DNA from 2 places in the Fusibacter sp. QWL-12 genome. Region 2 is predicted to be linked to the other one. Evidence: predicted binding sites of a transcription regulator. Region 2 holds the regulator's gene; the other holds the start of a gene.
The links. The regulator LexA, encoded in region 2, represses DNA repair genes until DNA is damaged. The targets are predictions, from matches to a motif close to CNAACANNTGTTNG.
Positions count from the first base shown of each region.

Region 1: uvrB (excinuclease ABC subunit UvrB) is a predicted target of LexA. The motif match lies at 11,780-11,793, and genes of this name have one in related genera.

Region 1 covers NZ_CM178745.1:2,672,105-2,688,123, forward strand. Annotated here, with positions in the region: gene AC4PID_RS12860 (DUF5693 family protein) at 1-1,168, shown strand, start outside; gene csaB (polysaccharide pyruvyl transferase CsaB) at 1,161-2,246, shown strand; gene AC4PID_RS12870 (WecB/TagA/CpsF family glycosyltransferase) at 2,261-3,001, shown strand; gene rpsA (30S ribosomal protein S1) at 3,031-4,182, shown strand; gene AC4PID_RS12880 (AAA family ATPase) at 4,321-6,771, shown strand; gene AC4PID_RS12885 (5-formyltetrahydrofolate cyclo-ligase) at 6,761-7,333, opposite strand; gene ftsE (cell division ATP-binding protein FtsE) at 7,517-8,203, shown strand; gene ftsX (permease-like cell division protein FtsX) at 8,193-9,086, shown strand; gene AC4PID_RS12900 (murein hydrolase activator EnvC family protein) at 9,096-10,235, shown strand; gene AC4PID_RS12905 (S41 family peptidase) at 10,246-11,463, shown strand; gene AC4PID_RS12910 (hypothetical protein) at 11,480-11,680, shown strand; gene uvrB (excinuclease ABC subunit UvrB) at 11,803-13,782, shown strand; gene uvrA (excinuclease ABC subunit UvrA) at 13,802-16,019, shown strand, end outside.
Region 2 covers NZ_CM178745.1:3,690,047-3,706,065, forward strand. Annotated here, with positions in the region: gene deoC (deoxyribose-phosphate aldolase) at 1-590, shown strand, start outside; gene AC4PID_RS17655 (AI-2E family transporter) at 841-1,983, shown strand; gene AC4PID_RS17660 (response regulator) at 2,004-2,822, shown strand; gene AC4PID_RS17665 (acyl-CoA dehydratase activase-related protein) at 3,057-7,289, shown strand; gene deoD (purine-nucleoside phosphorylase) at 7,553-8,260, shown strand; gene AC4PID_RS17675 (putative manganese-dependent inorganic diphosphatase) at 8,359-9,984, shown strand; gene AC4PID_RS17680 (methionine gamma-lyase family protein) at 10,007-11,299, shown strand; gene AC4PID_RS17685 (NAD(P)-dependent malic enzyme) at 11,343-12,515, shown strand; gene gdhA (NADP-specific glutamate dehydrogenase) at 13,179-14,516, opposite strand; gene lexA (transcriptional repressor LexA) at 14,718-15,347, opposite strand; gene AC4PID_RS17700 (LysM peptidoglycan-binding domain-containing protein) at 15,584-15,952, shown strand.

The DNA of each region.
Region 1 (16,019 bases), 1.0 Mb from region 2:
AGAAATTGAGAATACCATGTATAGAGCCATTACTGAAAGAAACATTCGCACCATTTATTTTAGACCATATAAAGACAGTAAATTTACGTACTTCACTGATTTAGATGAATATAAAGTCACTTTTGATGGCTTAGCTAAGAGATTAGAGGCACATAATATTACTATTGGTAAACCTTCTGTTATGCCATATCATAATACTTCAATCTATTTGGTAATCCTTTCAGCATTTGGTTTGCTCATCCTTGGATTGATTCTATTAAAGTTGATATTTGATATGTCAGATCGATTTGGTACGATACTTTTAGGTTTAGGACTAGTGGGTATTGTGGGCATGAATTTTGTTGCACCAAATTTGAGCTTGGAAATTTTTGCTTTTGCAGCGGCTAACATTTTCCCAACATTGGCGATTTTATTTGCAATTGAGTTCACAAAAGATTTGGTTTTAAGTAAAAAAGTATTTACACTTAAAGGTATTTTAACCAAATTTGTTATTGCCCTGAGTGTATCGGTGATTATTTGTATCGTTGGTGGTCTTTATGTTGCAAGCTACCTTTCTAGAGCAGATTATCTACTTGAGATTAGCTTCTTTAGAGGGGTTAAAGTGAGTTTGGTTTTCCCAATCGTCGCATTTGTGGTGATCTATATTATTAAATATGGCTACAGACGTAATTTAGAGGACATTAACGACAATTCATTCTTTGTTTCAGATATTAAACGTTTCTTATTTGAGGACGTTAAGGTTTATTATGCATTAGTAGTTGCAGCGTTAGCAGGTGTATTTTATATCTATATCGCTAGATCTGGACATACGACAAGTATTGAAATATTGGACATAGAATTGATTTTTAGAAACTTCCTTGAGGATATACTATTGGCGCGACCTAGGAATAAAGAAATTTTCTTAGCCTTTCCTGCTTTAGCAGCTGGTATATTCTTCGCAGCTAGAAATTACAAAAAGCTACTGTTTCCGTGTCTTTTTGCGGCGACAATTGGGTTTGCTTCTGTTGTAAACACATTTTGCCATTCACGTGCACCAGTTTATCTATCAACTGTAAGAGGCTTAACCTCAATGGTCTTTTCATTGGTTATTGGTGCAATTGTTATCATAGTGTTAGAACTAATCAATAGGGCATTTGTGTCTTATTTTGGGAGTAAAAAATATGAGTAAAATTGTGATTTCCGGTTTTTATGGATTCCATAACATCGGAGATGAAGCTATTTTGAAGGCCTTGACACAGGAATTGATGGATCTAGATGCATCGATTGAAATCACAGTTTTATCGCATAACCCTGAAGAAACCATGTCTAAGTTTCCTGTTCAGGCAGTTAATCGACGTGATGTTTTTAAGGTGTTTAATGCGATAAGAAAATCGGATATTCTACTCAGTGGTGGTGGCAGTTTGCTTCAAGATGATACCAGTGCTAGAAGCATTCACTACTATTTGGCTATTTTAAGAATGGGACTTTTCTTAAGAAAAAAAGTATTTCTAATTAGCAATGGCATTGGCCCAATTAATCGACCTTCAAATCGAAAGCATGTTGCAAGAGTACTTAATCGAGTCAATCATTCAACCGTTAGAGATAATAATTCCAGAGAGCTTTTAATTGAGATAGGGGTTAAACCTGAAAAAGTTACTGTTTCTGCCGACTTAGTGGTTGGTATGCCAATGGAGTCTTTAGATAAAGGTGAAGCGATTTTAAGCAAGCTTGGAATCGTGGATCATTCTCGTAAAAATCTAGCAATTGCCATTAGACAAAAAGACTTTAGAGATCAAGAAAGACGTGATGCTCTAGTGACTTTAGCAAATGAGCTTGCGCAAGAATATAACGTTGTTTTTATACCGTTTTACTATAAAAACGATACTAAAATCTACAATGATATTCATATGGATACAGATGAACACGTTTATTTTATAACGGATAAATATAACTCTGATGAATTTATGAGCTTACTACAAAATATGCACATTCTTGTTGGCTCTCGTCTTCATTCATTGATTTTCTCTTTGGTAGCAGAAGTGCCATTTGTGGGCATAAGTTACGATCCAAAGATTGAGAATTTTATGGATATGATAGACATGAAGCCGGTCTGCTCCATGAGAAACTTTAATATCGATTCGATAAAAATTGGTGTAAAAGAGTTGGAACAAGATTACGAGCAATCTATCGTAAAAGTTTTGGCAGCCAAACAGAAGTTAAAGGATTGTCTTGCGCATAACGATGAGATGTTAAAAAAAGTGCTTTAGTAAATGGAGGATATATGTCGGATAAGACGACAGTTAAGATTTTTGGTGTAAAATTTGATAATGTTACTCTAGATGAGGCAAATCAAAAATTTATTACTTTTATGACTTCACCTAGATTAAAAACCATCTACACGCCAAACCCAGAAATCGTGATGATGGCAAATGAAGATCCTGAGTTTAAGAACGTTTTGAACGAAGGTGATATGGTTGTTCCTGATGGCATCGGAGTCGTTTTGGCATCAAAAGTACATCATCTAGGGATAAAATCAAGGGTACCTGGAATTGAAGTGATGGGCTTGATGCTTGAATATTGTAACCGCGCTGGAAAGTCAATTTATCTTTTTGGAGGCAAGCCAGGTGTAGCAGAAAATGCTGCAGAGAAAATTCTGGCAAAATATCCAAACTTAGCCATTGCTGGATTTAGAGATGGTTACTTTGATGAAAGCCAAGAACTGAAAATTCTTGATGAAATTAACGAAAAAAAACCGGATATTGTATTTGTTGCACTAGGCGCGCCAAAACAAGAAAAGTGGATTCATAAATATAAGAAAACGCTAAACGCATCCGTTGCAATGGGTGTAGGTGGTGCATTAGATGTTTGGGCGGGCAATGTAAAGCGAGCGCCTCTTGTTTTTCGTAAACTGGGCTTAGAATGGTTTTATCGTCTCTTAAAACAACCCTCTCGTTTGGGACGAATGATGATCTTACCAAAATTTATGATAAAAGCGATTTTCACAAAGCATATTGAAGGCTAAAAATATAACATTTTGACTTGGAGGTAGATATGGAAAATCAAACTATGGATGAAATGCTAGATCAATTTGGAATGACTGAGAAGCTTTATACAGGAGATATTGTAGAGGGAACAGTGATTTCATCTAATGCTGACGAAGTTATGGTAAACATTCGTTATATGGCAGATGGTATATTACCCAAAGCAGAACTTCCTGATGGCAATCCAATGGACTTCAGAGAAGGCGATCAGATTAAAGTCTACGTTATGAAACTAGATGATGGCGATGGCAACGTAATGCTTTCGTTAACAAAAGCCTATGAAGTCATCATCTGGGACGAATTTCAAGAGTTATTTAATAGTGGAAAATCTTTTAAAGTTAAAGTCAAAGAAGCCGTTAAAGGTGGCGTAGTTGCCCTATATAGAGGGGCGCGTGTCTTTATTCCTGCGTCGCAGTTATCATTGAGTTATGTTTCAGATCTAGCAGTATACGTAGGCAATACGCTTGAAGTAATTTTAACGGAATATTCAAGTGAAAATAAAAAGGTAGTTGCCTCTCACAAAGCGATCCTTCAAAAGCAAATGGCGGTAAAAAAAGCAGATTTAATATCAAGAATCAGCCCTGAAGATAAAATGACTGGGACGGTTGTGAGGATCGCCGATTACGGTGCATTTGTAGATTTAGGTGGAGTAGATGGTTTAATTCATATTTCACAAATGTCATGGAGAAGAGTCAAACATCCATCTGAAGTATTAAAAGAAGGCGACGTAGTAGAAGTTATCGTATTATCAGTTGATCGTGATAAAGAAAAAATTTCACTTAAATTGGCACAGGTACAGCAAAACCCTTGGGAGACAATTACTGAGCGCTATGCAGTTGAGGATATCGTGACTGGTAAAGTGACTAAGTATATGACCTTTGGTGTTTTTGTTGAAATAGAAGAAGGTGTGGAAGGTTTAATTCATATTTCTGAGCTATCAGAAGAACATGTGTCACGTCCGCAAGACATCGTTCAAATTGGCGATGAGGTTGAAGTAATGATTATTGAACTAGATGCTACTGCAAATAGAATGTCACTAAGCATGAAAGCGGTTGCATCAATCGATGAAGCAGATTACGAAGAATTTGCACAAGAAGAAGTTCAAAACACTACCTTATCCGATCTATTTGGAGATAAACTAAAAAAATTAAACCTTAAATAATGAATGAAGCCACAGATTCTTGAATCTGTGGCTTTTGATGTTTTCTAATGTGTTTTTCCGCATCGCTGATTAGGGTGGCGATAAAGGGGTAATATTTTATCAAATGGTTATAGTGAAATATGTATTTAGGAGGCCAGTATGGATAAGCTCAAATTAAAACCCGAACAACTTTACAACAGATGTGATCCAAGCTTACTAAGTTTTGATACTACGGAGGAATTGAGCCCAATCCGAGGTATAATCGGACAAGAACGTGCGAAAAAATCTATGACTTTTGGTCTCGGTGTGACTAAAAAGGGATATAACCTCTATGTTTCTGGACAATGGGGGACTGGAAGAAATAGTTTTGTTAATATGCTAACTGAAGAGCAAGCGATTAAACGACCTGCCCCAAGCGATTGGCTTTATGTTAATAATTTTAAAGACACTTATCATCCAATTGCAATACGTGTTGAGAATGGACAGGGCAAAAATATCATTAAACAAATCGAGCGCGCCATTCGATTTTTACGTCGTGGCATAATGGAAATTTTTTCTAGTCGCGATTATGAGAATGCAAAACAAAAATTAATTGAAGCATACAACGAACAGTCAAATACAATTGTAGAACGTTTAAATGAAGTGGGAAAAAAATACGGGTTTATGTTTTCGCTAACTGAAAAAGGGATCGTTAGCATTCCTCTTAAAGAGGGTAAGCCCATGAATGAAGAGGATTATCACAATATCTCTCAAAAAGACTATGAAGTCTTAATGAGCAATTCTCAAAAGTTAAGTCTTGAAACCATAGATTTGTTTAATAAGCTCAGGATGGAAGAGGAGAATCTTAGAACTCACCTTAAGAGTCTAGACGAGCAAATGGTTCGACATCTCGTAAAATTTCATTTAGAGGGCATTAAAGAGAAAAATAAAAATAACGAGGAAATTCGTCGTTATATTGATATGCTTGAAGACGATATAGTTGAAAATCTTGAGTTCTTTAAGGAAGAAGAAGAGGAAGAGGATGAAAGTAATCCTTTGGCTATATTCGCTGCAAGTAAAAACCCAGAAGCGTTCTTTGAGCGTTATCGTATCAATCTGTTTGTAGATAACAGTGAAGTCAAACATGCACCGGTTATTTTTGAGTCAAATCCAACCTACTATAATTTGGCGGGTAGTATCGAATATCAAAATGAAATGGGCGTGATGAAAACCGACTTTACAATGATTAAGCCTGGTGCACTCCATCTCGCGAATGGTGGTTACCTCATATTATTGGCAAAAGACATCCTAAGCAATCCATATTCTTGGAAAAGCTTAAAGAGAAGCTTGCTAGATGAAGCTGTGACAATCGACAGTAGAGCATCTTTTGCAGGTGCTTTAGTATCTCAAACGATTCGACCAGAGCCGATTCCTATTGATGTCAAAGTAATTATCATTGGTGACTATTACACCTATTCAGTATTAAATGCATATGATGAAGAATTTCAAAAACTGTTTAAGGTAATGGTTGACTTTGACGAGGAAATGGAACGAACACGTGAGAACATCGATCAATTTTCTAGATTTGTCTCTACCAAATGCCAAATGGAAGGGTTAAGTCACTTTACAGCAGAAGCAGTTGCTCTTTTAGTAGAACATGCAACGCGATTATCAGATGACCAATCTAAGCTAACCGCTCATTTAAAGACCATAGGTGATGTCATAATAGAAGCCGATGCGTGGTCAAGTTATTATAAAGAGAACTATGTCACAAGAGAACACGTACAAAAAGCACTTGATGAGCGTAAAATCAGGGCGAATAAGTACGAGGAAAACACGCTTTCACTTTATAAAGAGGGCGTTTATCTCATGGATGTAGATGGCTTTAAAATAGGTGAAATCAATGGACTTGCAGTTGTTGGTGCTGGACAGTATTCATTTGGTAAGCCGTCAAAAATAACTGTATCTACTTATCAAGGGCGTCAAGGAATCATCAATATTGAAAGAGAAGCTAGAACCAGTGGTAAAATTCACGATAAAGGCGTGATGATTCTAACGGGATTTCTAGGTCGTATGTTTGCTCAAGACAAACCATTGGCGTTGACAGCTAGTATCGTTTTTGAACAACTATACTCTGGTGTCGATGGCGATAGTGCATCTAGTACTGAACTTTACGCCTTGCTATCTGATTTGTCGGGCGTTCCTATTAATCAAGCGATTGCCGTTACTGGATCGGTTAACCAACGTGGGATCATTCAACCAATCGGTGGTGTAAATGAGAAAATTGAAGGTTATTATAATGTTTGCAAAATAAAAGGCTTGAACAATGAACAAGGTGTTATGATTCCGATTCAAAACGTAAAAAATTTAATGTTGAGCGAAGAAATCGTTGATGCAGTTAGAAAGGGAACCTTCCATATCTGGGCGATATCAAATGTAGATGAAGGTCTTGAAATTTTAACAGGTAGAAAGCCTGGTAAACGCACTTCTGCAGGTAGCTTTGAAAAAGGAACGATTTACCATTTAGTGGATGAACGGTTAAAATTACTAGCAAAAGATGGTCGTCCTACAAAAAAAGAATCGGGAGCATCAGAAAAGACGTCCCGAACAACTAAAAAAGCTAGTGAGTAAAAATTCTTAAACCAGTTTCAGTTAATAGCTTTAGTATTTTTTGATCATATTCATCTATTGGCAACTGTGAAACAACCTGACATTCAAAAGCGATTCCTATACTTGGGATCGCTTTTTTAAGTGACGTGAAAAATCGATCATAGAAGCCACCGCCGTAACCGAGCCTATAACCCTGTCGATCAAAAGCGACACCTGGTGTGAGAACTAATTCTATGTCTTCATTTGAGATTTGAACATGTGTGCTTGGATTGGGCTCAAGTATGCCATAGCTGTTTTTTACAAGAGTATTTAAATCGTCAACGAAATAAAAATGCATGGTTTTAAGTGTCATGTCAATAAGTGGTAAAACTAGCTTTTTCCTAGAAGCTAGGATGGATTGGTTGATGGTTTGCATTTCAATTTCATTTCTAAAGCTAACAAAGGATGCAACTGTTTTGGCAGTTTCAAATTCTGGCATAATTGTAAGTGATTTTAGAATAATCGATTCAGCTTTTTCTCTTTCGTCTGTAGTCATTCTATTTCGTTTTTCGAGAATTTCAGTTCTGATTTGCCTCTTGTCCATAAATTCACCTCGGTGTAATATTTATTTAATAATTATAATCAATTATACTATTAAAATCATCCTTAAGTATAGGTATAATGTATATAGGGTTTACGCGTGACACAACAATTAGTATAATAACAACAGAGCGTGAATTCTGTAAACGTTAACAGTGAACGACAAGTGCTGAATTGGGAGATTGATATGATAGAATTTCAAAATGTGACTAAAAAGTATGACAATGGTGTTCTAGCACTTGATAGAGTAAGTGTCAAAATAGATAAAGGTGAGTTTGTTTTTATCGTTGGCCCTAGTGGTGCGGGAAAATCAACTTTTATAAAAGCAGTTTTAAAGGAAGTCGATGTGACTAGTGGCCATATTGCAGTGGATGACATGGACATTACAAAGCTCCATAGACGACGTGTGCCATATTTGAGGCGAAAGGTTGGCGTTGTTTTCCAAGATTTTAGATTGTTGCCCAATAAGACAGTCTATGAAAATATTGCCTTTGCAATGGAAATAACGGGGACCCCACATCGTAACATTCGAAAGCAGGTTCCAATGATCTTAGCTTTAGTTGGATTAAATGGAAAAGGTAATTTTTATCCTAATCAACTATCTGGTGGTGAACAACAACGTGTTTCAATTGCACGATCAATTATCAATAATCCTCCTATTTTAATAGCAGATGAACCGACTGGAAACTTAGATCCGGATACTTCTTGGGAAATTATGAAAGTCTTGAGAACGATCAATCGTCGTGGTACCACTATTTTAATGGCAACGCACGATAGAGAAATAGTCGATATCATGAAAAAACGCGTCATTGCCCTAGAGAATGGACAGATAGCGAGAGATGACAAAGTGGGAGTGTACGGGTATGATGATTAAACCAATTTTTACTTTAAAAGAGGCATTTAAGAATCTTTGGCGAAATCGACTGATGAGCATTGCTTCAATATCATCGGTTTCAGCGACGCTTTTGATTCTAGGCATTATATTTGCATTAATTCTCAACATCAATGCAATGGCACAATCGGCCAAAGATCAATTTGATTCGATACAAGTTTATTTAAATGATGACCTAAGCAGCGATGAAGTAATTGCATTACAAGATAGAATTAAAAATGTTGAAGGCGTCTCCGACGTTGTTTATGAAAGTAAATCCGACGCATTAAAGAGGATGAAAGAATCTTGGCAAGATAATGCATATTTACTTGAAGGACTTGAGTCAAATCCATTACCCAGCTCATTAATTGTCTACTTGTCAGATATTTACTATTCCAGTAGCGTACTCAATGAGGTTCAAAACTTAAAAGGGATTGAAGAAATTAAATCCTACCAAGATATTGTAGAGCAACTTTTATCAATTACAGAAGGAATTAGAAAAACTGGGATAATTGTCATCTTTGTCTTAATTGCGATATCGACCTTTATCATTCACAATACGATAAAATTAACCGTTAACTCTAGACGACGTGAGATAAACATCATGAAATACGTTGGTGCAACCAACTGGTTTATTAGATGGCCATTTCTAGCAGAAGGTACAATTCTTGGTTTAATCGGTGCAGGACTTTCTGCTTTAGCGATGAAGTTTGCCTACGATTATGTCTTTGAAATGATGCATTCTGATTTTTACGTTTTAGTATCGGCATATGTGATTCCACCAACTGACTTAATGAAAGATGTCTTATTTTTATTCTTAATCATTGGAGCTGGAATTGGCGCACTTGGCAGTATATGGTCTATGCGTAAGTATCTAAACGTATAGGAGGACGAGATGAATAAAGATAAACTTAGATCCGTATTTTCTTTGTTTTTAGTGATTACACTTCTCGTAACAAGCATTTCGTTTGCAAATGATGAACTAAAAAAACGCGAACGGGAGCTAGAAGAACTCAATCAAAAATTAGAAGCCTTAGATGCTGAAATAGATGAAAATCGTAATCTACAAAGCCAAACCAATCAAAAAATTAACAGTGTCCAAAATAGCATTAAAACCTTGGAAGGCGAGATTGATCAGTTAAATATAAATATAGACAATACTGAGATTGCCATCGATGAAAAGACTAAGGAACTCGCTGAAGCAGAGGAAAAAATAGGCGAGAAGAATGAGCTTTTAAACGACCGTTTAAGAGTAATGTACAAGACGGGTACTATTGGATATGTTGAGGTTCTTTTCGGTGCAGAGGATTTCACTGATCTATTGTCTCGTATCGATATGATTCAAATGATCGTTGTCCACGATCAGAATTTAATCACATTTCTTAAAGAGCAAAGAGATATAGTTGCAACTAAAAAACTAGAGCTTGAAACCATTCAAGAAGAATTACTTGCACTAATTGATACGAAGCTTAAGAAGCAAGATGAGCTAACGGTTGCTCTTAATAATCTCATAGCATATAAGGAAGATTTGAAAAAAGATGAATCTTCAATGATTGAACTTGAAAAAGCAGCTCAAAATGATGCTGATCAACTGACGGATATTATTAAAAACATGAAACTGGCGGCTACCTATGTGGGTGGTGAAATGATGTGGCCAGTTCCTGGAAAATATTCGATAAGTTCATATTTTGGAAATAGGGTACATCCAATTTCTAAGGAATACACGATGCATACGGGGATCGATATTGAGTCGCCTAGAAAGACGCCATTTGTTGCAGCACAAACGGGAACCGTTGTCTTTGCCAACTGGTTTGCAGGATATGGAAAGGCAATTATAATCGATCACGGTGGCGGCTATACGACCTTATATGGTCACTTAGATGTAATAAGTGTCACAGTTGGCCAAGTCGTAAAAAAAGGAGAGGTTATCGGTCAAACTGGTAACACAGGATATTCAACAGGACCACATTTGCATTTTGAAGTTAGAATGAATGGCGAGTATGTGGATCCGTTGACTTATGTAAAAGGAAATTGAGGTGTATAAATTGAGAAAATCAAACGTTGTCATATTAAGCTTATTTTTAGTTGCGATCACAGCACTATCTACATTTTTTGTTACAACTTTACTTCAAGTGAATACAGGTGACAAGGTGGTTATTAGCCAATCAGCTCTCGATAGTTATCAATCGTTTGTGGATGAGTATCGAGAAGTTGAAGAGTTAAAAAACTATATCGAGCAAAATTACTACAAGGATGTAACTGATGAAACGTTGGTAGAGGGTATGAAAAAAGGGATCTTCGAAATTTTAAATGACCCTTACTCAGTATTCATGAATGACGAAGAGTTTAAAGACTATATGGAATCTTCATCAGGCGAGTATCCTGGAATAGGGATTTATTTAGCTCCAAATGACGACAATGAGATTGAAATAGTATCACCTATCGAAGATACACCTGCAGATCGTGCTGGGTTAATTGCAAAGGATTTAATTATTGGTGTGAATGGCGATACTGTAAATGCCGATGTGATGGATGAAGCGATTGCTACGATAAAAGGTGAACCGGGTACTCCTGTAACACTGACGATTTATCGACCTTCTAACAAAGAAAAATTCGATGTTGAAATTGTAAGAGAATGGATTGATATTAAGGTTGCTAAATCAAGAATGCTAGATGATCAAATAGGCTACTTGAGATTGACGATGTTTGACGAGCATGCTGCTGCAGAGTTTGAAAAACATATGGATGCACTTTTGAAAGATGGCGCTAAGGGTGTAATTATTGATTTAAGACAAAATCCAGGTGGTTATTTAAGTCAATGTGTTGAAATTGCAGATCAACTCCTTGGCGAAGGTATGATTGTATACACTGAAAGCCGCAATGGTGATAATGAAGAATATACTTCTGACGCATCAAAATACGATACAAAAATAGTTGTATTGGTTGATGGCGGATCGGCTAGTGCCTCTGAAATATTAACGGGTGCCTTAAAAGATCATAAAGCTGCTACTATTGTTGGAACGACAACCTTTGGTAAAGGAATCGTTCAAATCGTTAAACCTTATAATGCTGAAACTGGTTTTAAATTAACGACTTCTGAATACTTCACGCCAAATGGGGTAAATATTCATGGCGTAGGTATTGAACCAGATGTCGTTGTAGAACTAGACGAATCCTACTATGAACTTGAAAATCCAACAGATGCAGATGATAACCAATTACAAAAAGCAATTGAAATCATGAATACCGAATTAGGAAACTAAGCCATTAGGAGGCATTATGGATACTGCAAGGTATAAATCTGAGGCCGATGAAATAAAGAAATTAATTGATCGAATTTCAGTAGCGGTAGATGATCAAACCATTATAGAGAAGAAGGTCGAAAAAGAACCTGAGGTGAATTTTGGTATCATTGGATTGACTATTTTGGGCACTATAATTGCCATGATGACACTCTTAACATATTGGTTAACAAGATAACATGACAACCTAGATAAGCGATTTCATCGCGTATCTAGGTTGAATTATTTTATAGAGAATCTATTTGACGCTTTTGGTGTAAAGCTATATAATGTAAAGAGAACACTTGTTCGGAGGTGTAAATGAATCAGTTCGTTGTAAAATCAGAGTTTAAACCAACAGGAGATCAGCCTAAGGCGATAGAGCATATAGTCGAGCGAATAGAAAGTGGGAAAGAACACAGTATACTACTTGGTGTTACTGGTTCTGGTAAAACTTTTACAGTTGCTAACATCATTGAAAAAGTACAAAAGCCTACATTAATTATTGCTCATAATAAGACGTTAGCCGCCCAGTTGGCTGGCGAGTTTAAAGAGTTTTTTCCAGATAATGCGGTTGAATTTTTTGTATCGTATTACGATTATTATCAACCTGAGGCATATGTTGCACATTCGGATACTTATATTGAAAAAGATGCTTCTATTAATGAAGAAATAGATAAACTAAGGCATAGTGCGACTTCGGCACTATTTGAAAGAAGAGACGTGATCATTGTCGCATCCGTATCCTGTATTTATGGACTGGGTGACCCGATTGATTATTCAAGTATGACTTTGTCCATACGACCTGGAATGGAGAAGTCAAGAGATGAGATTTTAAAAAGGTTAATCGATATTCAGTATATGCGAAATGATTTGAATTTTACTCGTAATACATTTAGAGTACGGGGCGATATTATTGAAATTATGCCTTCATATGAGTTTGAGCGTGCTTATAGAATTGAACTGTTTGGCGATGAAATCGAACGCATAGGGGAGATCAATGCACTAACAGGTGAAATATTAGGCTATAGAAACCATCTTACCATTTACCCTGCATCGCACTACGTAACCCCTAAAGATAAGTTAGAGGCTGCAATTGTTAAGATTGAAGCTGAACTTGAAGACCGTGTAAAGTATTTTAAGGACAATAATAAATTAATAGAAGCTCAGCGGATAGAACAAAGAACTCGTTACGATATTGAAATGCTAAGAGAAGTTGGTTTTTGCCAAGGCATCGAAAATTATTCAAGTGTGCTTTCTGGAAGGCCAATTGGGAGTCGTCCATATACATTAATTGATTATTTCCCAGATGACTTTTTACTTGTTATCGACGAATCTCATGTTACGATTCCTCAGGTAAGAGCGATGTACGGTGGAGATAGAACGAGAAAACAGTCGCTGGTTGATTATGGATTTAGGCTCCCGTCGGCGATGGACAATCGTCCATTAAATTTTACTGAATTTGAAACCTTGATTCCACAGTCACTCTATGTTAGTGCAACGCCTGGTCCCTATGAGTATGAAAAATGCGAAGCGATTACAGAACAGATTATCAGGCCAACAGGATTACTAGACCCACACATAGACGTAAGACCGATTAAGGGTCAGATAGATGATTTGTACAGTGAAATCACGATGCGTATCGAGCGCAATGAAAGAGTCCTAGTAACTACCTTAACTAAGAAAATGGCAGAAGATTTAACCGATTATTTTAAAAAGCTTGAACTAAAAGTTAGATACATGCACTCTGATATAAAAACATTAGAGAGAATGGAAATTATACGGGATTTTAGAAAAGGCGTTTTTGATGTGTTGATTGGCATTAACTTACTTCGTGAGGGGTTAGATTTACCCGAAGTATCCCTAGTGGCGATTCTAGATGCAGATAAAGAGGGCTTTTTACGTTCTGAAACATCACTGGTTCAAACGATCGGCCGTGCTGCAAGAAATATTAATGGTAAAGTCGTTATGTATGCAGATCGTATTACAGATTCTATGAAGTATGCGATTGATGAAACCAATCGTCGTAGACAGATTCAAGAGGATTACAATACGCAAAATGGTATCGTACCTAGGGGTATTGTTAAAGGCATAAGAGAAGTTATCGAAGCGACGGTTGCTGCAGATTCAGTAGAAGAATATAAAGCAGAGCAAATTAAATCCATGAGTAAAGCAGAGCTTAAAGATTATATCGTTCAACTTGAAGAAGAGATGTTTGCAGCATCAAGAACTTTACAGTTTGAAAGAGCAGCTGAACTGCGTGATATGATTGTTGAATTAAAGACTTTAAAGGTAAAGTAAGATTAGAAGAGGACATTTTATGAGTAAAAACACCATTTATGTAAAAGGTGCGAAAGAGCACAATTTAAAAAATATTGATGTTTCGATACCTAGAGACCAATTGGTAGTCGTAACGGGACTTAGTGGTTCAGGTAAGTCGTCTCTTGCATTTGATACGATCTACGCTGAGGGACAAAGAAGATATGTAGAAAGCTTGTCCTCATATGCAAGACAGTTCTTAGGACAAATGGAAAAACCAGATGTCGAGTATATAGAAGGCTTGTCACCTGCGATTTCCATTGACCAAAAGACTACCAGTCGTAATCCACGCTCTACTGTAGGTACAGTAACGGAGATATATGATTATTTAAGACTGTTATATGCAAGAGTCGGGATTCCGCATTGTCCAGTTTGTGGCATCGAGATTTTACCACAGACTGTCGATCAGATTGTCGATAAAGTATTTATGATCGAAGAAGGTAAAAGGATACAAATCTTAGCACCAATGATTACAGGGAAGAAAGGCCAACATCAAAAACTTCTTGAAGCGCTAAAAAAAGAAGGCTATGTACGTGCACGAATTAATGGAGAAGCAAGGGACTTAAGTGAAACCATTGAACTTGAAAAAAATAAAAAGAATACAATTGAAGTCGTTGTCGATCGATTGGTGATTAAACCAGACATTCAACAAAGACTAACAGATTCTATTGAAATTGCTTTAAAGTTAGCTGAAGGCGTTGTAACCATTAATATATTAGATGAAGAGGATATAACATTTAATACGAAATTTGCCTGTTCAGAACACGGTCATGGAATTGCGGAAATGGAACCGAGAATGTTTTCGTTCAACGCACCATACGGTGCTTGCCCTGATTGTAATGGACTTGGTTTTACTAAAAAAGTAGATCCAGAGCTACTGGTTCCAGATCAAAGAATATCCGTAAGTGAAGGTGCGTTACTGCCAATAGCGAATAGTGCTGACGGTACTTTTTATGTCAATATGATTCACGCTTTAATTGAGGAAGCAGGTGCGTCTATCGATACGCCTTTTAGAGACTTACCAGAAAAAGTAAAGCACGAAATCTTTTTTGGTACAGGTGATCGGAAAGTGAAATTTATGTACGATAGCAAATACGTAGGTGAAGCAGAGTTTAATCGCCCCTTTGAAGGACTTGTTAATAACTATGAGAGAAGATATGCAGCTACCAACTCTGAATATATTCGTTCAAAAATTGATGAGTTTATGAGCTTAATTGAGTGTGATACCTGTCATGGAAGACGACTTAAAGATGAAGTGCTTGCAGTTACTGTTGGCGGGTTAAATATCCACGAAGTGACAAGCTTATCGGTTAAAGAGGCAGTTCATTTCTTCGAAAAATTATCATTAGATACTACCAATACACAGATTGCTGAGCAAATTTTAAAAGAAATCAATGCACGTTTGATGTTCCTTAAAAACGTAGGACTAGAATATCTGTCGCTATCAAGGGCTGCTAGTACACTATCGGGTGGAGAATCACAGAGGATTCGTTTGGCAACTCAAATTGGTTCGGGCTTAGTGGGGGTATTATATATTCTCGATGAACCAAGTATTGGATTGCACCAAAAAGACAATCAAAAACTTTTGAAAACTCTGAGAGATTTAACCGATTTGGGAAATACGCTTTTGGTTGTTGAACATGACGATGATACAATCCGTGAAGCAGATTATATTTTAGATTTAGGTCCAGGTGCTGGTGAGCATGGTGGACATATTATCGCAGAAGGGAATCTAAAAGCGATATTATCCAATAAAAATTCCATAACGGGTCAATATTTAAGTGGTAGAAAGAAAATTCTTTATCCAGCGCTTAGACGACCAGTTTCAGATAAAATGATCAAAATCATCGGTGCAACAGAGAATAACTTAAAGAATATTGATGTAGATATACCACTAGGTGTATTATGTGCAATAACAGGTGTATCGGGCTCCGGCAAGAGTACCTTGATCAATGAGATTTTATATAAGTCATGTGCTATTGCGATTAATAAAAGTAGAATTAAAGCAGGAAAGCATGATAATATACTTGGACTTGAAAATATTGATAAAATCATAGAAATTGATCAATCGCCAATTGGTAGAACGCCAAGGTCGAATCCAGCTACCTATACAGGCGTGTTTGATATGATTCGCGACTTATTTGCACAGGTCCCTGAAGCAAAGATGAGAGGCTACCAAAAAGGTCGTTTTAGCTTCAATGTCAGTGGTGGTAGATGTG
Region 2 (16,019 bases):
AAGCTAAAGAATATGGATTTTTCTCAGTTTGTGTTAATCCATACTTTGTGCCATTAGTTGCAAAAGAACTCAAAGGTACAGATGTAAAGGTAACTTCAGTAATTGGCTTTCCACTTGGTGCCAACACAACTGAAATGAAAGCATATGAAGCAAAGAAAGCTGTAGAAGACGGTGCAAATGAAATCGATATGGTTCTCAATGTATCTGCTTTAAAAGATCAGAAATATGATTTTGTTAAGAATGATATCGCTGCTGTTGTTGAAGCGATTAAAGGGAAAGCCATCTTAAAGGTGATTCTTGAAACTTGTCTATTAACTAAAGATGAAATTGTTAAAGCAAGCGAATTATCTAAAGAAGCTGGCGCTCAGTTTGTAAAGACTTCAACTGGTTTTAGCACTGGTGGTGCTACTGCAGAAGATGTTGCACTTATGAAAAAAACAGTAGGTGATGCTTTAGAAGTAAAAGCTTCTGGTGGTGTGAGAGATTATGCAACTGCTAAAGCAATGGTGGATGCAGGTGCTACTCGAATTGGTGCATCAGCATCAGTTGAAATTGCAACAAACAGTGGAACAAGTAATTCAGATTATTAATAATCATTCTTTTTAATAACAATTAGGTTGTCGTAATTATATTATGACAACCTATTTTTAATTTTTGATTTTATACTATACGAATCAACTTCAATATCTCTTTTTCGACTTACATATAAATCACGCAATCCAAACATAAGACTTAAAACTCATTTTACTATTAAAACCTTATTTTAATACAAATTAGGACGTAAATCAGATATAATAGTATTAACTAAAAATCATGATTGCCTTTGGGTAGGAGAGTAGTATGAATCTAAAAGAAATTCGCTCATCAACTTTTGCAAAACTTATTATTATTGCGACATTAATCATTATCATTATGACTAAAACGGATCTCTTGACGATTATAACAGCGGCAATTTCTCCTGTTTTACTTGCTTTTATACTGGCATATTTTTTAGATTATATTGTCAGATTTTTTGAAAACAAAGTTCATCTACCTCGATTCATTTCCATTATTATTACTTTTGCTATTTTTATATCTTTGATTGGATTGTTAGGGGTTGTTGTAATTCCAGGTATTGTAGATGCAGTTGCTTCTTTAATAAAGACCATTTCCACAATAGATTATAAAAATTCTTTTGATTTTTCGTTTTTAAACCGAATTGATTTTAATAACGTTTATCTTAAGCAACTACAGCAAACATTAATTGACACGCTTACACCTTTCTTACAAAAGATAACCAACTTTACAGGCTCTGCAGTATTACTCATTGTGACTCAGCTCCAGCAAATTACATCTGGTTTGATCTCATTTATTATTGCTCTTGTTATTGCAATCTATATGCTCGCTGAAAAGAAGGACCTAGTCGCTAGAATTAAACGTATGATTTATGCTTATTTCAATGATAAGCAAGTCAATTGGATTTTTTATGTTTCAAGAAAAAGCGATACAATTTTCAAGGATTTCGTCATTGGAAAATTCATAGATAGTACAATTATTGGTTTTTTATCTTATTTTGTATTTACTTTTTTCCATTTCGAATATGCAATGATCATTGCACTAATAATTGGTATAACTAACATGATTCCATATTTTGGTCCATTTTTAGGCGCAATACCCGCTGGTGTGATTACACTTATTGCCAACCCAACACATCCTATCAGCGTTGTCTATATTTTATTATTGGTACTTGCAATCCAACAACTAGATGGACTGGTTATTGGACCGTTTATTTTAGGTGACTCTGTCGGTGTTTCCGCATTTTGGATTATCGTTGCTGTAACCGTTGGTGGTGCTGCCTTTGGTATCGTGGGTATGTTTTTAGGTGTCCCAGTTTGTGTACTAATTAAAACGCTTCTTGAAGAGGATATAGAAAGGAAGCTCTCTTCAAAAGGATACGAAGGATTAGAAGAAAGTCAGATAAGAAATAGAAGAAAAAAGAAATAGTTAGCTAATAGGGAGGTCAAATGACTCATATAATGGTAGTCGATATCAATGCAACAACTGCGTACCGGATAAAAAAAATACTTGAACATGTAGCAGTTGAGATTGTAAGTGCCTCTACAATGTATGAAGCCATAAATAGAGTAGGGAATCTTCAATCGGTTTTGGATATGATCATAATAGACGTAAACTTGGGTCCAGAAGATGGTTTTGAGTTAATCGGAAAATTAAGAGATATCAATCCAAACCTCGTCGTAATCATCGCCACAAGTCTAAACACTAGAAAATCATTTGTTAAAGCGATACGCGTTGGTGCAAATGACTACATTTTAAAGCCTTTTGATGACGATTATTTTAGAAGCAAGTTAACGGCACATATCTCACAAATAGATCAGGCAAAAACTTTACCTGTAAGTTCTACTAAGCAGATTGATGTCTCCATCTATAACGCAATAAAGAAAGCCATAAGAGAAAATCATGAACTTTTAATTGGTTTAATTTTATTCTATAACAAACAAAATCCAGCAATGACGATCTCTGGTGTAAGAGATCTAGCGTTAATAAAAGGACTCGGTAGGGAGCTTGAAACTGATTTAAATCCCGATGATGAGTTATTTAACCACGATAATAATGGTTTTGTAGTTGTATTGCATAAAAAATCACTCAGCTCGAAACCTCAAGTTATTGAGCATTATAAAACCTTGTGTACCGATTATCTTCTAGAAAAAAATCTCGATGCATTTGATTTTGAAATCGCATTTTTAAATTTACCAAACGAAATTGATCCAAGACACAATGCACTTAGTGTGCTTATGCAAAAGATTGAAAAAAATATTAAATAAACTATTATATATAAAGTAATCTTAATTTCAAATTAATTCCATTTGAAGTTTGAAAGGTTTCCATATAAGATAAGTTTTATCAAGCAAAAGATATGCCAAAATAGACGTGAATTTGAAATTCATGTCTTTTCTTTTCCTAATTTTAATATTTTAGCTATTTTATTTTAAACAAAAAGTATTATAATAGATATTAGTTTGAAATTAAAAAATACTCTTTTTTGACCGAGGTGTCATATGAATCAGACTTATAACGTTGGCGTCGATGTTGGTTCTACCACTGTAAAAATGGTAATTCTCAACGAAGAACGCCAAATCATTTTTAAGGAGTATAGACGTCACTTTTCTGACGTCAAGAACACCGTCAAGGCATTATTTGACGATGCGAAAAATGTACTTGAAAGTGCTACATTAAAATTAATGGTTACTGGCTCTGCTGGACTAGGACTTGCTGAAAGCTTAGGTGTAAGTTTTGTACAAGAAGTTGTCGCTTGCTCAAAAGCCATTAAAAAATTCGCGCCCCAAACTGATGTTGCCATCGAATTAGGTGGTGAAGATGCAAAAATTATGTATTTTGGGACATCAGTTGAACAACGAATGAACGGAACATGTGCCGGTGGAACCGGTTCTTTCATAGACCAAATGTCATCTTTACTTAAAACAGATGCAGATGGTTTAAATAAACTTGCAATGAACCATCGTGAAATCTATCCAATCGCTTCACGATGCGGTGTTTTTGCAAAAACGGACATACAGCCTTTACTTAATGAGGGCGCTTCAAAAGAAGATATTGCAGCTTCAGTATTACAAGCAGTTGTTAATCAAACGATCAGTGGACTTGCTTGTGGTAAGCCAATACGAGGAAGAGTTGCTTTTCTAGGGGGCCCATTGTCCTTCTTACCTGAACTTCGTAAAAGGTTTGAGGTGACCCTTAATTTATCAGAGCAAGATATTGTCACCATCGATAATCCTCAATACTTTGTCGCATTAGGTGCTGCACTCCAATCAGAGGCGGTTGACCCGCTCGAACCGCATTGCATTTATGATAAAATGCCTAACATCTACTGTGAAGGACCTGACTCTGAAGGACATTTGGATCAGTTATTTGTCGATGATGCGGATTTTAATGCATTTAAAGAAAGACATGCTGAGCATAAAGTCAACAGAGCGGATTTAGCTGAAACAAAAGGCCCATTATTTTTAGGGATAGATGCCGGTTCAACAACAACTAAGTTAGCTGTTGTTGATGCAAATAAAAACCTTGTATTTAGCCATTATGGTTCAAATGAAGGCAATCCACTATCGACTACTATTTCGGCACTTAAAACGCTTTACAGTCAAATGCCAAGCGATACATTTATTGCATATTCTACTGTCACTGGTTATGGCGAGAGCCTTATTAAAGCTGCATTGAAAATCGATCATGGTGAGATTGAAACGGTAGCGCATTATAAAGGTGCAGATCACTTTTTGCCAGGTGTAGATTCCATCCTCGACATTGGTGGTCAGGATATGAAAAGTCTTAAGGTTCAAGATGGTGTTATTCATTCTATCATGTTAAATGAAGCCTGTTCTTCAGGCTGTGGTTCATTTATTGAGACGTTTGCCAACTCCGTCAATCATACGGTCCAAGACTTTTCTAAATTGGGTCTAATGGCTGAAAACCCTGTTGATCTTGGTACTCGCTGTACTGTATTTATGAATTCAAGAGTAAAGCAAGCGCAAAAAGAAGGCGCAACCGTTGGCGATATCTCAGCTGGGATATCAATGTCAGTAGTTAAAAATGCGCTCTTTAAAGTTATTAGAATGCGTTCGATTGAAGACCTCGGCGAAAAAATAGTCGTTCAGGGTGGTACTTTCTATAATGAGGCGGTATTAAGAGCACTTGAAAAAATGTCAGGAAAAGAAGTGGTTCGCCCAGATATTTCTGGTATCATGGGTGCATTTGGCTCTGCTTTAATTTCATTAGAAAGATATGAGTCTGGCTATATCTCAAACTTACTTGACAATGATCAAATAGACGCATTTGGTACAACTACAGAAACGCGCAGATGTAATCTCTGTACCAATCATTGCCAGCTTACCATCAATCATTTCTCTGATCAAAGACAGTTTATTACTGGTAACAGATGTGAGAGAGGTGCGGGAATTGAAGTTGCTGAGAATACACTACCGAACCTATATGAGTATAAGCTTAATCGAGTATTTGATTACCCTGTTTTGAGCCGTAAAGAAGCGACGAGAGGTGTTGTAGGTATTCCTAGAGTTCTTAATATCTATGAGGATTATCCGTTTTGGGCAGCATTTTTTACATCACTTGGTTATAGATTAGAGCTTTCTTCACGTTCTTCAAGAAAAGTTTACGAGATGGGGATGGAAACGATTCCGTCTGAGAGTGTTTGCTATCCAGCAAAACTCGTTCACGGACATATTGAGGACTTAATTAATCGAAAAGTTGATAAAATATTTTATCCATGTATTCCGTTTAACACGAAGGAAGATCAAGGTGCAAACAATCATTATAATTGTCCAGTTGTAACGTCATACCCAGAGACCATTCATACGAATGTGGATCATATTAGAAATAAGAATGTTCATTATTACCATCCATTCTTACCAATTGATGCACCAGATAGAATGAAGAAACGCGTCTATGATGAACTCAAGTCGTGGGGACTGTCAAAGGAAGAAATCTATTCTGCAATAGACAAGGGCTATGAAAGCTTAGAAAAATACCGCTCCGACGTCAGACACCAAGGTGAACTTGCGCTTCAATATATTGAAAATCATAAGATTAAGGGCATTATCTTAGCTGGTCGTCCATATCATATCGATCCTGAGATCAATCATGGTATACCTGAGTTAATCAAATCTTATGGTTTCGCCGTTATTTCGGAAGATGCGATCGCACATTTAGATGACATCGATCGTCCTCTACGCGTTGTCGATCAATGGGTCTATCACACTAGACTCTATGCAGCGGCTACTTTTGCCTCTAAACGTAAGGATATTGAACTCGTCCAACTGAATTCTTTTGGATGCGGTTTAGACGCAGTAACATCTGACCAAGTGCGCGAAATATTAGAAGCAACTGGTAAAATTAGCACACTGATTAAAATTGATGAAATCAACAATCTTGGTGCAATTAGAATTCGAATTCGTTCACTCATTGCTGCAATCAGCGAAAGAGATAAGCAATGCTTTATTCCTGAAGAGTTTAAAGCAACTGAGGAACGTGTTATATTTACTGAAGAAATGAGAAAGACGCATACCATTTTGGTACCGCAAATGTCTCCAATTCATTTCCAGTTTATGGAAGCTGCTTTGAAGCCAGAAGGTTACAACATAGAGGTGTTACCATCGTTAGATGTTAGTGCTGTAGATGAGGGACTCAGATATGTGAATAACGATGCATGCTATCCATCTATTTTGGTTGTTGGTCAAATGATGAAAGCGCTTAACTCAGGCAAGTATGACCTCAATAAAACGGCGTTAATAATCTCTCAAACTGGCGGTGGCTGTAGAGCAACTAATTATATCGCGTTTATCAGACAAGCACTAAAAAGCGCAAAAATGGGTCATGTACCTGTAATTTCATTAAACGCACTAGGACTTGAAGACAATCCTGGCTTTAAGCTTACGAAATCCGTAGTAGAAAAACTAGTACAATCGATCTTATACGGTGACCTCTTCATGCGTGTACTTTATAAAACAAGACCTTACGAGTTAGAAAAAGGATCAGCTAATGCTCTTTATGAAATGTGGGTTGAGAAATGTAAACAAGCTATCGTTAAAGGGGATCGTAGAACCTTTAAGAAAATGATTAGTGGTATTGTTACAGATTTTGATAACTTGCCTTTAACGGATGAGATTAAGCCAAAGGTAGGACTTGTTGGCGAGATATTAGTAAAATTCCATCCAACTGCTAATAATAATATCGTCGATTTAATAGAACGTGAAGGCGCTGAAGCCGTAATGCCTGACTTAGTAGACTTCTTCTCATATACTGCCTATAACGGCGTTTTGAAAAACAAGTATCTTTCAGGATCAATGAAGGCAAGGCTAACCAGTGAAGTCTTAATCAGCTTAATAGAATATTATAGAAAGCCATTGGTTAAAGCACTGGAAGCAAGTAAACGCTTTGAACCACCTAAGCATATCAAAGCTTTAGGTGAACTCGCTGAACCACATCTTTCACTTTGCAACCAAACTGGTGAAGGATGGTTTTTAACAGCTGAGATGGTTGAGTTGATTCATAGTGGCGTTGATAATATCGTCTGTATGCAGCCATTTGCGTGTCTACCAAATCACATCACTGGAAAAGGAATGATTAAAGAGTTGAAACACAGTTATCCTAGCTCAAACATCGTTGCTATCGATTATGATCCGGGGGCAAGTGAGGTCAATCAAATCAATCGTATTAAGCTTATGCTGGCAACTGCTCATGAAAAGGTTAATGCTATTGAATAGAGGTATAAAGAGTTCTATTAAAATGAATATTAAAATCACATTGTTAGAACTATATTTCTAATCCGATTACAATTACAATTACAATTTGTTAAAGCGAAATATTTGCTTAAATTAGAGAACCTTAGGGTTCTCTTTTTATGTTCTGTTACCATATAAACAGCTCAATCATACCCACTTTTCTTTCATTTGCTATGAGAACCTTACATGGCAAACAAACTTTAAATCTGATATAATAAACATGATTATAAATGGAGGTGTTAAATTTGAGTACACATATTAATGCTAAACTCGGCGATATCGCTGATATCGTTTTATTGCCTGGCGATCCACTAAGAGCAAAATATATCGCAGAAACATTTCTGGAGAATCCAGTTCGCTATAATGAAGTAAGAGGGATGTATGGCTTCACAGGCACTTACAATGGCGTAAGAGTCTCTGTTCAAGGAACTGGAATGGGGATGCCATCATTATCCATCTACGTGAATGAGCTTTTAAGATTCTACGATGTAAAAAAACTAATCCGCGTTGGTTCATGTGGCGCTATGGTACCAAAAGTGAAGATTAGAGATATTATTCTTGCACAAGGCGCAAGTACATCTTCTAATATGAACAATCGTCGTTTCCCAGGACTCAATTTTGCTGCTATTTCAGACTTTAATTTACTTCATAACACTTACATGACTGCACAATCACTTGGTATGAACGTTCATGTGGGTAATATCCTATCTGAAGATAGCTTCTATGAAGATTTTAACGCAAATAGAAATGAGAAGTTAGTGGAATACAATATCCTTGCTGTAGAAATGGAAGCAGCTGAGCTATATACTTTAGCTGCACGTTATAAGGCACAAGCATTGTGTGTTTTAACTGTAAGTGATTCATTGGTAACTCAAGAGGAAACAACTGCTGCTGAAAGAGAACGTACTTTTGGCGATATGATTAAACTTGTCTTAGACACAGTAACTAAATAGTTGGCATTTTGCGCCATATTTAAATTTCTTAGGATGCTTAGGCATCCTTTTTTATGTTATAATGTTGGTTGAATAAGATATAAGGAGGAACAAATGCCATGGAAGATAAGATACTCATTTTTGGACACAAAAATCCCGATACCGACAGTGTTACCTCCGCGATAGCACTTTCATATCTCAAAAATCAAAATGGTCTCCAAACCGAACCTTGTGTTCTCGGAGAAATTGCAAAAGAAGCAGAGTTTGTTTTGGATTATTTTAAGGTAGACAAGCCTAGAATGCTTGAAAATGTCAAAATTCAATTAAAAGACTTGGACTTTGATAAAATCATGCCCCTTGAACCCTCAAATTCCATTTTAAAAGCGTATAACCACATGAATGCCTATAAGATTAGAACGCTTCCTATCGTCGATCAAGAAGGCTATTTAATCGGTATCATAACAATGAAGGATATTGCAATGAATGCCATAAATGGTGATTATCACGCGCTGCACACGACGTTTAATAACATTCGTCAGGATTTAAATGCAGACATTTTAAATTATGGTCATAGCGATATTAACGGCCACATCATCATCACAGCCTTTCATGAGACTACAATTATAAGACAACATAGAATTGAAAGCGATTCCATCGTTATTACAGGTGACCGCTTTGATATAATAGAACATGCAATCTCTAAAAAAGCACAAATGATTATCGTTACTGGTGATTTACAGATTCCTGAAGTGCTTATGGATAAAGCGAAAGTGTCAGGCGTCAACCTTATCCGAACACCTTACGATACCTATTCGACTTCAAAGCTCATCAACCAAACGAACTTCGTAAGTACGATTATGAAAAGCGATCGTTTGATGAAATTCAAAGTAGATGAGTATCTTGAAAATTGTCGTGAGATTATTCAGACCTCTAAACATTCAAAGTTTCCTGTGGTTGATGAAGCTGGAAAATACCTTGGAATTATTGGTCGTACACACTTTTTAAATCCCACTAAGAAAAATGTCATACTTGTGGATCATAATGAATATTCTCAGTCTGCGAGTGGATTGAATGAAGCTAATGTTCTAGAAATATTAGATCATCATAAAATAGGGGATATCAGTACCAGTCTACCTATAACATTTAGAAATATGCCAGTGGGCAGTACGAATACCATCATTTTTCAGCTTTTCAAAGAAGCTCAAATCGAAATCCCTAAACAAATCGCTGGGCTGATGTTATCGGGAATCGTATCGGATACACTTTTACTTAAGTCGCCAACAACGACTTACTTTGACGAGCATGCTGTCTCTGTATTAAAAGAAATCGCAGAAATAGACCTTTCTAAATATGCTCTTGAAATGTTTAGAAGTGGTACTTCACTTGACGGTAGAACGGTTAACGATGTGTTTTATAACGACTTTAAAGAATTTGTTATCGATGGATATAAACTTGGCATTTCACAAGTTTTCACACTTAATTTCGAAGAGATTGCATCACAAGAGGACGCATATCTAAAGCTTATAAGAAAAATCCACGACGGTAGAGATCATTACCTAACTCTAATGCTAGTGACTGATATCATCAAAGAAGGTTCTTACACCTATTTCGAATCCAAGCACGATCGATTATTAAGTATGGCATTTGAAAAATCTGTTGACCAGGGAACTTTTATCGATAGTATTGTTTCGAGAAAGAAACAGATTATTCCTATGCTAATCAATGCGATTAATATGATTAAATAAATATAGATCACCGGAGGCAGCCTTGACTTATAACAAGCTCAATTATTATGATGCACTCGGCATCAGCTCTGATACTTTAAATTTTATTAGAGAGAAAGAGATAGAAATTCAAGATCAATTTTCAAATATCGATGAAATTGCGCAGCATAATCAAATGAAAGTTCTATATGCAATGCAAAAACACAGACTTTCCGACATACATTTCAATTGGAATACTGGCTATGGGTATGATGACATTGGTAGAGATGCTGTCGAAAATATCTATAGTACTCTGTTTGGTGCTGAAGACGCCATTGTAAGACCTATTATTGTTTCAGGTACACATGCATTAACACTAATGCTCACTGGCGTTCTTAGACCCAATCAAAGGATGCTTAGCATTACCGGTAGACCTTATGATACGCTAGAAAAGGTCATAGGACTTTCGACATCAGAGTCTATGTCACTTATGGATATTGGTGTCACTTACGACGAAGTGTCTTTAAAAGAAGATGGTGGTTTTGATTTTAACGCCATTGATTCAAAACTCAATGAAAATACAAACGTTGTTTACATTCAGCGCTCTGCGGGATACTCGTGGAGAAGAGGATTAACTATAAACGAAATAGCAGATGTAATTGCTCATGTCAAAAACAAGTGCCCACAAGTTATTGTCATGGTAGATAACTGCTATGGGGAGTTTTTAGATTACCTAGAACCGACGGAGGTTGGTGCCGATTTAATGGCTGGGAGCTTAATTAAAAACCCTGGTGGGGGATTAGCGCTTAGCGGTGGGTATATTGTTGGCAAGAAACACCTTATCGAACAGGTTGCTGGACGTATGACCTCGCCAGGAATAGGAAAAGAATGTGGTTTAACATTTGGTCAAACAAGACCTATTCTTCAAGGCCTTTTTATGGCACCGAAGGTTGTAAGTGGTGCACTAAAAGGTGCAATTTTATGTGCCAAAGTATATGAACATTTCGGTTACAGAGTCAATCCTAGCCCAGAATCGTCACGAAGCGATATCATTCAAGCAATTGAATTTAAATCTCCGGAAAAGGTCATCGCTTTCTGCCAAGGCATTCAAAGTGCTTCGCCTATCGATAGCTTTGTTTCACCTGAGCCATGGGCGATGCCTGGGTATAGTAGCGATGTTATTATGGCAGCAGGTGCATTTGTACAAGGTTCTTCCATAGAACTCAGCGCTGATGCGCCTATCAGAGAACCGTATATCGCCTATTTCCAAGGTGGCTTAACCTATGAGCATTCAAAATTTGGCGTAATGAAATCCTTGCAGTTTCTAATGGACCGAAGTTTAATCACACTCAAGTAGTTGCTATTCCATTTTGCTAAAGGCAAAAAATCAAGGAGGTAATATGAACTATAATCAATTAGCACTTGAGCTACATGAAGCTAAAAAAGGTAAAATCGAGGTTACAAGTAAAGTAAACCTAGAGACAAAGGTTGATTTATCTACAGCATATACGCCTGGCGTTGCTGAACCTTGCAGAAAAATTGCAGCTAATCCTGACGACGTTTATAAGTACACATCAAAAGGTAATTTAGTCGCAGTTGTTTCTGACGGATCTGCGGTTTTAGGATTAGGCAATATTGGCGCAAAAGCGGCTATTCCAGTTATGGAAGGTAAAGCAATTCTTTTTAAAGCATTTGCCGGTGTTGACGCTTTTCCAATCTGTGTTGAATCGCAAGAAGTGGATGATATCGTGAATACTGTGGTTCAAATTGCACCCGTTTTCGGTGGTATTAACTTAGAGGATATTTCTTCCCCAAGATGCGTTGAGGTAGAGAGAAAGCTTAAATCGTTATTGGATATTCCGATTTTCCATGACGATCAACACGGAACAGCGATTGTCGTTTGTTCTGCTTTAATTAACGCATTAAAGATTGTAAATAAGAAGATTGAAGACATTACAATCGTTATCAACGGTGCAGGATCTGCTGGGAATGCTATCGCTAGAATGTTAGTTGATATTGGTGCTAAAAACATACTCTCGTGCGATCGTAAAGGCATCTTAAATAGAAATGAAACACAAAAGAACTGGGTACAGGATGAAATTGCTCTTATTACAAATCCAGAACTTAGAACTGGCACTTTAGCAGATGCAATGGTTGGTGCAGATGTTTTTATCGGAGTTTCGTCAAAAGACGCCGTTTCTCAAGAAATGGTTAAGTCCATGAACTCAGATGCAATCGTCTTTGCAATGGCAAATCCGGATCCAGAAATCATGCCAGATCTCGCAAAAGAGGCAGGGGCGAGAATCGTTGGAACTGGTCGCTCAGACTTCGAAAATCAAATCAACAATGTTTTGGCTTTCCCAGGCATCTTTAGAGGTGCACTCGATGCTAGAGCATCGGATATTAATGAAGAGATGAAAATTGCTGCTGTACATGCAATTGCTTCTTTAGTTGCTGATGAGGAGCTAAATGAATCCTACATTATTCCATCTGCACTTAACAAATCAATAGGCGATAGAGTTGCTAAAGCAGTGTATGAGGCTGCAGTTAAATCTGGTGTTTCTAAATTATAACCTTAACTTCAAGTAACTCTGTTTGAAATTCCTGCTTGTTTATTGTTTTTTAATAAGGAGAAGTATTATGACTATGATTACAATACCAATGATAATACTTATTTGGATCATATATGGATGGTTCTTAAAAACTAGTAGTAATAAAGCTTTTAATTGGTCAAGTTGGATTTTCCCCTTGTTAGTATTATCGATAATACTAAATATTGATTTTTCTACAAATTATACTGCTTCTTTGAACTTGGTCGCAAATGATGGAATTTCATTACGAGGCGTTTGGAGTCATTTGTTTATTAGTGACAAAAATTGGTCCGTATCAACATTTTATAACTATTATAGATTATCCTCATATACTAGTCTGACACTAATGTTTTTACTTATAGTTTCATTGATCTATGATCGAAACAAAAGCAAAGATATGTGAAAAGATGATCAGAATAATGCAGTATTTTTCTAAACCATGATCTTATATTGAAATAACATAGACTCTGATTTGGAAAGTACAATGACTTTATAAAGTGTATCGTAGTCTCAGAAATAAAAAAATGCGTAACAGCAGGAGCAGTTACGCATTTTTTATTGCTATTAGATGTCAAATTCAAAATATTATGGTTTTCAATATAAGAACTTCAATTTAATCATCTTCAAACCCATTTATATCTAGATTTAGTAATCACCTTGAGCTAACATCGCATCAGCAACTTTTATAAATCCAGCAATATTTGCACCTGCTACAAGGTTATAACCAAAGCCATATGTTTCAGAAGCTTTAGCCGCATTCTTGTGGATATTGATCATGATATCTTTTAACTTAGCTTCAACTTCTTCAAATGTCCAAGAGTATCTCATCGAGTTTTGGCTCATTTCAAGAGCAGAAGTTGCTACACCACCAGCATTTGCTGCTTTAGCAGGTGCAAGTAAGATATTTTGATCTAAGAAGTACTTAATTGCTTCGTTTGTACAAGGCATATTCGCGCCTTCACCAACAGCAGTAACGCCATTTGCAACTAAGATTTTTGCATGCTCAAGTGTAATGTCATTTTGAGTTGCACAAGGAAGCGCAATATCACATTTAAGTGACCACACAGCGCCATGTCCTTCAACAAACTTTGCAGTTGGATGATCTTTAAGGTATTCATTGATACGTTTTCTTTCAACTTCCTTAATTTTTTGAATTGCAGGTAAGTCAATACCATTCTCATCATAGATATAGCCACTAGAATCAGACATCGCTACAACTTTTGCACCCAGTTGAGTTGCTTTTTTACATGCGTAAATGGCTACATTGCCTGAACCCGATATAATTACAGTTTTATCTTTTAAATCTTTACCATTATGTTTTAACATTTCTTCAACGAAGTAAACCAATCCAAAACCAGTCGCTTCAGTTCTTGCAAGCGATCCACCATAAGTTAATCCCTTACCAGTTAAGACACCGTTCTCAAAAGCGCCTCTGATTCTTCTGTATTGTCCATATAAGAAGCCAATCTCACGGCCACCAACGCCAATATCCCCAGCAGGAACATCAACATCAGGACCAACATGACGATATAATTCAGTCATAAAGCTTTGGCAAAATCTCATAACTTCAGCGTCAGATTTACCTTTTGGATCAAAATCAGAACCACCTTTACCGCCACCGATTGGTAGGCCAGTTAGTGAATTCTTAAAGATTTGTTCAAATCCTAGGAATTTTACAATGCCAATATATACAGAAGGGTGGAAGCGTAAACCGCCTTTATAAGGCCCAATCGCACCGTTAAACTGTACTCTGAAACCTCTATTAACGTTTAGGTTGCCTTGATCGTCAACCCAAGGAACTCTGAAAACGATTTGTCTTTCAGGCTCTGTAATTCTTTCTAAGATATTAGCTTTTTCATACTCTGGATGTCTAGAAATTACTGGCTCAAGAGACTCAAAAACCTCTTCAACAGCTTGAAGAAATTCCTTTTCATTAGGATTTCTCATTTTAACACGGTCAAAAACTGATGTTATATATGACATACAAATCTCCTTTAAAAATATTTTGTACTACTAAAATAATATCACTTTTTTGGAATCAATAAAATAACCATTTTATAACATAATGGGTGATTTTATCACTAAAATACGTAAAAAAAAGGAAATAAATGAAAATAAAAAAACAAGTTGACATAATATAATTACGTCAACTTGTTGCTCGTTTGATTATTACAAGAATTCATTTTACATTTTTCTAAAAACACCCTTAACTTTACCTAATATCTGAACATCATCAACATAAATAGGTGACATTGTAGGGTTTTCAGGTTGCAATCTAACTCTGCTTTTTTCTTTATAGAAGGTTTTAACGGTTGCACTGTCATCAATCATTGCAACGACTATATCACCGCTAATTGCATCATTTTGTTTTCTTACTAATACTAAATCTCTGTTAAAAATTCCGGCTTCAATCATGCTATCGCCCTTAACTTTTAACATAAAATAAGTTCCTTCATCAACGAAATCAGAAGGAATAGGGAAGGTTTCTTCAATATTCTCTACTGCAAGAATAGGTTGACCAGCAGTAATCTCACCAACTATAGGAATAAATTGAGTATCTCGCGCCATGGAAACGACATTAGACACTGGTTCGTGATCCATATCAAAGATTTCAATCGCTCTCGGTTTAGTCGGATCTCGTCTAATCATTCCAAGTTCTTCAAGCCTCGTTAAATGTGTATGTACAGTCGAAGTAGATTTTAAGCCTACAGCTTGACAAATTTCTCTTACTGATGGTGGATAACCTTTTTTTGAGACTTCGTCCTTTAAGAAGTCTAAAATCATTTGTTGTTTTTTTGATATAGAAGCGCCCATGATACCCCCTATAGATATAATTTATTTATCAAAATATAATGCGCAAAATAGTGCGTCGTAACTTTAAAATAGCTTGAACTCCTGTATTTATGCTGATTATAACACAGAGACAAAAAAAAATCAAACATTAGTTCTGTTTTTCTCTTTACAAAGAACATCCGTTCGTATATAATGACATTGAAAGAACGCATGTTCGGAACTGGTCCGAAAAGTCGCAAGAAAGGAAGTTGAATCCTATGAAAGCAGATAAAGATGTAATGCATTACGACTACCTTAGACAACCTAGTAATAGCCATAAAAGAAGAAAAAGACTATATATTGTAAACAGAACTCGTTTTGTCATTATGAGTTTAATCACACTAATTATATTGAGCACCATCGTAACTTATGTAGCAGGCTTTTTTATGTCTGAAGCAACTACGAATCACGAACCACTTAAAATTGAAGTGATGCCAGGGGATACATTATGGGATATTGCTGCTTCACATAATTACTATGAAGAAGATATTAGAGCCGTTGTTTATCGTATTAAGCAGTATAATGAGCTTAGCGATGCCACGATCTACACTGGTCAAGTAATTTTGGTACCAACTTCAAACCACTAATTAATGAATAAAAGCTGATCATTAAGACCAGCTTTTAAATATAATAACTTTACATCCTTCTTATTAA